2 linked regions of the Dehalococcoides mccartyi 195 genome follow. The protein of the gene in region 2 interacts with the protein of the main gene of each other region in a pairwise test. Links are inferred from orthologs where the notes say so. Each region holds a gene or a part of one and is shown on either strand. Other genes may lie near its edges.

The links.
Region 1: the proteins of DET_RS00710 (region 2) and ribD interact in binary tests that used the Escherichia coli proteins (3 or more experiments, as listed by UniProt). The link is inferred for Dehalococcoides mccartyi 195 from one-to-one orthologs.

Annotation. Positions count from the first base shown.
Region 1 is NC_002936.3:1,084,302-1,087,607, forward strand. What follows is about bases 203-3,186. They hold ribD (bifunctional diaminohydroxyphosphoribosylaminopyrimidine deaminase/5-amino-6-(5-phosphoribosylamino)uracil reductase RibD), read right to left. Parts: upstream 2,252-3,186; coding sequence 1,154-2,251; downstream 203-1,153. Other genes in these bases: DET_RS06135 (bifunctional 3,4-dihydroxy-2-butanone-4-phosphate synthase/GTP cyclohydrolase II), read right to left, coding at 203-501; DET_RS06140 (riboflavin synthase), read right to left, coding at 534-1,151; DET_RS06150 (SIMPL domain-containing protein), read right to left, coding at 2,401-3,165. In the rest of the region: more of DET_RS06135, read right to left, coding at 1-202; lepB (signal peptidase I), read left to right, coding at 3,288-3,306. UniProt on the Escherichia coli protein: Converts 2,5-diamino-6-(ribosylamino)-4(3h)-pyrimidinone 5'-phosphate into 5-amino-6-(ribosylamino)-2,4(1h,3h)-pyrimidinedione 5'-phosphate.
Region 2 is NC_002936.3:117,790-121,110, forward strand. The notes cover bases 49-3,047. They hold DET_RS00710 (acetyl-CoA carboxylase biotin carboxylase subunit), read left to right. Parts: upstream 49-799; coding sequence 800-2,296; downstream 2,297-3,047. Other genes in these bases: oadA (sodium-extruding oxaloacetate decarboxylase subunit alpha), read left to right, coding at 49-810; DET_RS00715 (2TM domain-containing protein), read right to left, coding at 2,293-2,580; DET_RS00720 (4Fe-4S binding protein), read right to left, coding at 2,715-3,047. Also shown: more of oadA, read left to right, coding at 1-48; more of DET_RS00720, read right to left, coding at 3,048-3,321. UniProt on the Escherichia coli protein: This protein is a component of the acetyl coenzyme A carboxylase complex; first, biotin carboxylase catalyzes the carboxylation of the carrier protein and then the transcarboxylase transfers the carboxyl group to form malonyl-CoA.

The sequences.
Region 1 (3,306 bases), 970 kb from region 2 along the record:
ATTCATAATCTCGCAAAGTACACCGGAAGGGTACAGCCCGGCCATCCGGGTTAAATCCATAGAGGCTTCGGTATGCCCCGCCCGTACCAGCACCCCGCCTTCGCGGGCGCGCAGGGGGAACATATGTCCGGGCATGGCAATATCTTCACGGGTAGCCGCCGGGTCTATCAAAACCTGCACTGTAGCCGCCCGGTCAGCCGCTGAAATACCGGTAGTAACTTTTTTACGGGCTTCCACCGAAACGGTGAACCCGGTGCTGTAAGGCGAGGTATTTTCCGTAACCATCATAGGTATTTTCAGCTGTTCAAGCCTTTCGGCAGTGAGTGAAACACAAATAAGGCCGCGGGCATTTTTTGCCATGAAATTTATGGCATCAGGCGTGACCATTTCAGAGGCCATGACCAAATCACCTTCATTTTCGCGGTCATAGTCATCTACTACAATAACAAAACGGCCGGCCTTTATATCTGCAATAGCATCTTCAACACGGGCATTAGGCATAAAATATACTCCCCCTGAAAAACTAAAATAGCTTAAAAACCGTTTTCGGCCAGAAACTCCGGGCTTATGCCCCGTTCTGTCCGGCACAGTTTCTCCACGTATTTACCTATTATATCAGTTTCTATGTTTACCGTATCCCCCGGCTTTAGCAGACCCAGATTAGTTGATTTGCCGCTCAGGTTCACCAGCGAAATGGAAAAACGCTTTGCCTGTAAATCTGTAATAGTTAAACTGACCCCGTTGACCGCCACAAATCCCTTATGAACCATATAACGGGTAAGGTCTTGGTCTGTTTCAAAGGTAAGCAGGCGGGCGCTGCCGTCAGGTACGGAGGAAACTAACCTGGCAGTGCCGTCTACGTGCCCCTGCACCAGATGCCCGCCCATTCGGCTGTTTAGAGTAAGTGCCCGTTCCAGATTTAGAGGTGAATCAGAAGACAGTTTGCCCAGATTGGAAAGACGCAGGGTTTCGGGCATGATATCCGCATGAAAAGAAGAACTGTCAAAACTGGTAACTGTCAGACAGACGCCATTGACCGCTATGCTGTCACCCACTTTCAGTGATTCCAGCACCAGCTTTGCCCCAATGTGCAAATAAGCGGGGTTTCGGGCTTTTAAAAAGCCAAGTTCCTCAACTATGCCTGTAAACACGGTTACTCCTTAATAACGTAACCGGAAATCAACACGTCCTGTCCGAATGCGGTAGTGGTAATATCCCGAAGCTTGGCTGAGTCTGTAATCAGCTCCGCCCCCAAACCCGCAACCGGTATTTTAGCGTCCTTGCCGCCTATTATTATGGGGGCGACAAATACCAAAACCTTGTCCACCAGTTTAAGGTCAAAAAGCGAACCCAGCACAATGCCGCCGCCCTCTACCAGCACACTGGTTACCCCGTTTTGCCCCAGATAACGCAGCAGGGATTTTAAGTCTACCAGCCCCCGTTCATCCGGCATTTCCACCACTTTTGCCCCGACCTCATCATACGCCTGTTTCTCTTCGGGGGTAAGCCCTTTGGCTACAGCTACAATGGTATTGCCGGGAACATGAAAAACGTTGGAACTCAAAGGTGCCCGGCCGTTATCATCAATAATTACTCTGGTGGGCTGGCAATGTGAAGTACCGCCCCGCCCGCAGTTTACTCTGGCTGTCAGGTGGGGGTCATCTTTGAGGATAGTATTAAGCCCGGCCATAATCACATCTGATATATGGCGGATATAATGGGCAAAATGACGGGATTCCTCGTTGGAAATCCACTTGGAATCACCGGTGCGGGTACCCGTTTTGCCGTCAAGGCTCATGGCGTATTTGGCAGTCACAAAGGGCATGCCGGTGGTAATATACTTGAAATAGGCTTCATTCATCTGGCGGGCTTCACGCTCCATCATGCCCAGATGAACCTTTATACCGGCATCTTCCAGCTCTTTCTTGCCCTTGCCGGAAACTAAGGGATTATCATCCAGGGTGGCAATATAAACCTCTTTGATGCCTGATTCTATAATAGCCACAGTGCAGGGCGGGGTCCGCCCCTGGTGGCAGCACGGCTCTAAAGTCACATATAAAGCAGCCCCTTTGGCCTTTTCGGCAGCCTGCTTCAAAGCTACTATCTCAGCGTGGTCACCGCCGGGCGGCTGGGTAAAGCCCTGACCGACCACTTCGCCGTTTTTTACAATGACAGCCCCCACCGCCGGGTTAGGACTGACCTGACCTATAGCCAGCTTGGCAAGCGACAAAGCCTGAGACATATATTTCATAGCGCTGGCATTCTAGCATCAAATCTTCATTTTTTGCAAACCCGCACTGGTTTTAATGATTTACTATATATCAGGGTAATACGTATATAAAAAGCCGGAGCCGCTTTTAAAAAGCGGCTCCGAATCAGCTAGACTTGGATATTCCGGGTTTATTTTATACTGTAAACAGCCTGGACAGTTACCGTTACGGTGGTTTCCCCTGAACTAATGGGGGTAATTTCAGGAGCAGAGCTTACCATACCTGTATCTTTGGAGTAATCCCAGCGGGGTATATAGTTGCTGGTTTCGGTGATGTAGATAAGTTTACCCAAAGATATACCTGCTACCGAAGCCATCTGTTCGGCTCTGGCCTTGGCATCCTGAATAGCCAAAGTGCGGGCCTGCTCATAAGCGGCAGAGGGGTCATCTATTGAGAAATACAGCCCGTTTACCCGGCTGTCATCTCCGCCAGCCCTGACGGCCTCATCCAGAATACTGCCGGTCTGAGCAATCTGGCGGATTTTTACCTCAGCCTGATTGCTTACCCTGTAACCTACAATAGTCGATCTGTTATCAACCCATTCGGTAACAGGAGAGATATAGTAGCTGCTGGTCTTGATATCGGTTTCCAGCACTCCGTTGGCTTTGAGAGAGTTTATAATGGCGTTCATAGCCTGGGCGGCCTGGGCCTGGGCGGCATCAATACTGGCACCCATGCTCTCTACCCCCAGGGTCAAAATGGCTACATCAGGGCTTACAACTACCTCACCGCTGCCGTTTACCCAGACACCAGTATTCTGCTGGCTCCAGATAACACCGGGGCTGTCCGTTGTATCTGTTTCATCAGTAGTGCTGGCAGCACAACCCACTACGCCTCCGGCTAGTGAAACTACCAGTAACCCGCTTACTATAGGCAATAATATTTTTTTGTCCATCCTTACCTCCTTGATATTCAAATAATATAACGCCCCAACCAAAAAGAAGTTAGCAGCGTTTTAAAAAATTGGATGGATTTTTTGTAGAATGAATATCAGAAAGGTTGTATAATTTGCCCCAGATGAATGCTGCAAACTTGA
Region 2 (3,321 bases):
AAACTGCCGCAGGTACTGGCCGAAGTACCCAAAGTAAGGGCGGATTTGGGCTACCCCCCGCTGGTTACCCCGTCAAGCCAGATTGTAGGCACGCAGGCTATTTTAAATGTGCTGAGCGGTGCCCGCTACAAACAGGTTACCAAAGAAACTAAAAATTACCTGCTGGGGTATTACGGCAAAATACCCGGTGCGGTAAATGAAGAAATACGCAAAGCTATTATCGGTGATGAAAAACCCATTAGTGTCAGGCCGGGGGCTTTGCTTGAGCCGGAACTGCCCAAGATGAAGGCCGAAGGTGAAAAGCTGGGTATACTCAAAACCGAAGAAGACCTTTTGACTTATGCCATGTACCCTGAGGTAGCGGCCAAGTTCCTCAAGGGTGAGTGCAAGGAAGAGTGCCTTTTGCCGTCCACCCCTGAAGCAGCCAAAGTTGAAGCCAAAACCGAAGCTAAATCCGCTCCGGTCTTTAATGGTTCGGCTGAATACAGCGTTGAGGTAGACGGAGAAGTCTTTACGGTCAAGGTTTCCGCTAAGGCCGGTGCGGTTGGCGAAGCCCCCAAAGCTGCCAAGCCTACGGCCTCACACCCCGGGGCAGTTGTCTCCCCCATGCAGGGTATGCTCCTTTCCCTGAAGGTGAAGGAAGGGGACAAGGTTAGCGAAGGTGAAGTGGTGGCCACCATTGAGGCTATGAAGATGGAAAACGATGTTACCGCCGCTGTCAGCGGGGTAGTTTCAGAGATATATGCTTATGAGGGCGAAGTGGTGGGCAGCAAAGACGTAATTATGGTGATTGAGCCAGATGCTAAATAAAATACTGGTTGCCAACAGGGGTGAGATAGCCATACGTATTATGCGCGCCTGCCGTGAGCTGGGCATAAAGACTGTTGCCGTTTATTCCGATGCTGACAAAGGCGCTCTTTTTGTAAAGTATGCAGACGAAGCTTATCATATTGGCCCTTCCCAGCTGTCTGAGAGCTATCTGAATATAAAAAAGATAGTCTCGGCTGCCAAAAAAGCGGGGGTAGACGGGGTTCACCCCGGATACGGTTTTTTATCTGAAAACCCCGGTTTTGCACTGGCTCTGGAAAAGGCCGGCATCAAGTTTATAGGCCCCAGCAGCCGGGTTATAGAGCTGATGGGCAACAAGATTGCCGCCAGACGTGAAATGAAAAAAGCGGGTGTGCCGGTACTGCCCGGTACCGAGGGCTGTGTTTCCGGTATTGAGCAGGCCACCGAAGCGGCCGCGGCTATCGGTTACCCGGTTATTATCAAACCCAGCGGCGGCGGCGGCGGTATCGGTATGCGGGTGGCAAACGGCCCGGACGAGCTTAAAGATGCCATAGAATCCTCCCAGAAAGTAGCCGGAAATACCTTTGGTCTGGCCGAAGTCTATATTGAAAAATACATATCCAATCCCCGCCATATAGAGATACAGATAATGGGTGATTCACAGGGGAATGTGGTTTATCTGGGTGAGAGGGAATGTTCTATCCAGCGGCGTTATCAGAAACTTATTGAAGAAGCCCCTTCACCGGTCATCACCCCCGAACTCCGCAAGAAAATGGGCGAAGTGGCTATCAAGGCCGGCAAGTGGGTTAACTATGAGGGTGCCGGTACTATTGAATTTATCTTTTCAAACGGCCAGTTTTACTTCCTTGAGGCCAATACCCGGGTGCAGGTGGAACACCCTGTTACCGAAATGGTTACCGGCATAGATATAGTCAAAGAACAGATAATGGTAGCCTCCGGAGATGAGCTTTCTTTCAAACAGGAAGACGTCCAGATGCGGGGTTGGGCTATAGAGTGCCGCATAAACGCCGAAGACCCCTTGAATGAGTTTGCCCCCTCGGCGGCCAAACTAAAGGGTTACCGTTCACCCGGCGGTATCGGGGTGCGGGTGGACAGCGGCGTTCATACCCGCTATAACATACCTTACCTGTATGACCCCATGATATCCAAGCTGATTGTCTGGGGACGTACCCGCGAAGAAGCCATAGCCCGTATGCGGCGCGCCCTTTACGAATACATTATAGTAGGGGTGAAGACCAATATCCCCTTCCACAAGGCGGTTCTGGTTAATCCCAATTTTGTGGCCGGGAATTTGCATACCCATTTCATTGAAAAAGAAACCACCCTGCTTGATGAGATGAAGCGTATCATGAGTGAAGAACAGCCGCTGGAAGAGAAGCTGTCCGAAATATTTGACGATACCCGGAGGATTGCCGCTATTGCGGCGGTTGCCGCTCTGACCCAGCTTCCGGCTGAAATTGATGAAGATGAGATAACCGGCGTTTAAAGGTTTTTCTTTAAACGCCCAATCTCTTTCTGGATTTCCTTGTTTTCCCAGTCACTTTCGTCACGCATGAAGCCGAAAACACTCAGGAAGTGAAAAATCAGCCCGATACCCCAGCCCCCCAGGGGGAAAATAAACCAGGGGTATGAACTGCCGGTAAATGCCCAGATACCTATAAGCATCAGGTTTATCACTATATAAACCGACAGGTGATTGTAAAAATCCTTCTTTTCCTTGACCCTTTTCTGGGCAATACGGTAGATTTCGTCATCAGTCAGCTGTTTCATGTTATCTGCCTTCCTTCACCCAGAATTATGCTTTATTTCACTGGGGTTATCAAGCCTTTAGAGCTAAATCCGGGCACAAAAAAACTGCCGGGTTTTAAAGCCGGCAGTCTGCAAATGCTATGAATTATCTGCTATTAGAAAAGTTTAGCCACAGCGGCAGCTATTATCATAAGGCCTATGGCAACAGGCAGAATCCGGATAGCGTAGTTGTAAACGCCGTTCTTTTCCTCCAGAGCGGTTATCTCTGCCTTGCGTTTCTTGGCGGCGGCTTCATAACCATAACCGCTGGTAATGGCATCCCAGTAGCAGGCGTCTACGCACCGTCCGCAGTAGGTGCAGCTGGAGGTATCCAGACTATAGTCATGTACCTGATGAACAATATCACACCGCAGACATCTCTGGGCTTCCTTCTTGGCAGCTTCGGGAGACAGAGTTTTTTCAATCTCCACTTTGTCGCCACCGGCCTGTTTTACCAGACTAAGCTCTACCTGAGAGCGGTTTTGACCCTTAGGTTCGTTAAGGGGTTTGATATTTTTTTCAGGCGGGGCCAGAGTCTCATCCAGATTGCCTTCGCCCCCCAGATATTTGTCAATCAGACCGGCTACCGAACGTCCGGCGGCCATAGCCTCAATGACCGAGCGGGCACCGCTGATGCCGTCACCGGCGGCAAATACGCCGGGCTGGACTACGGAAAGATAATCCGCCCCCGGTTTTTCATTGGGAGTAACCGTAGTGATAACT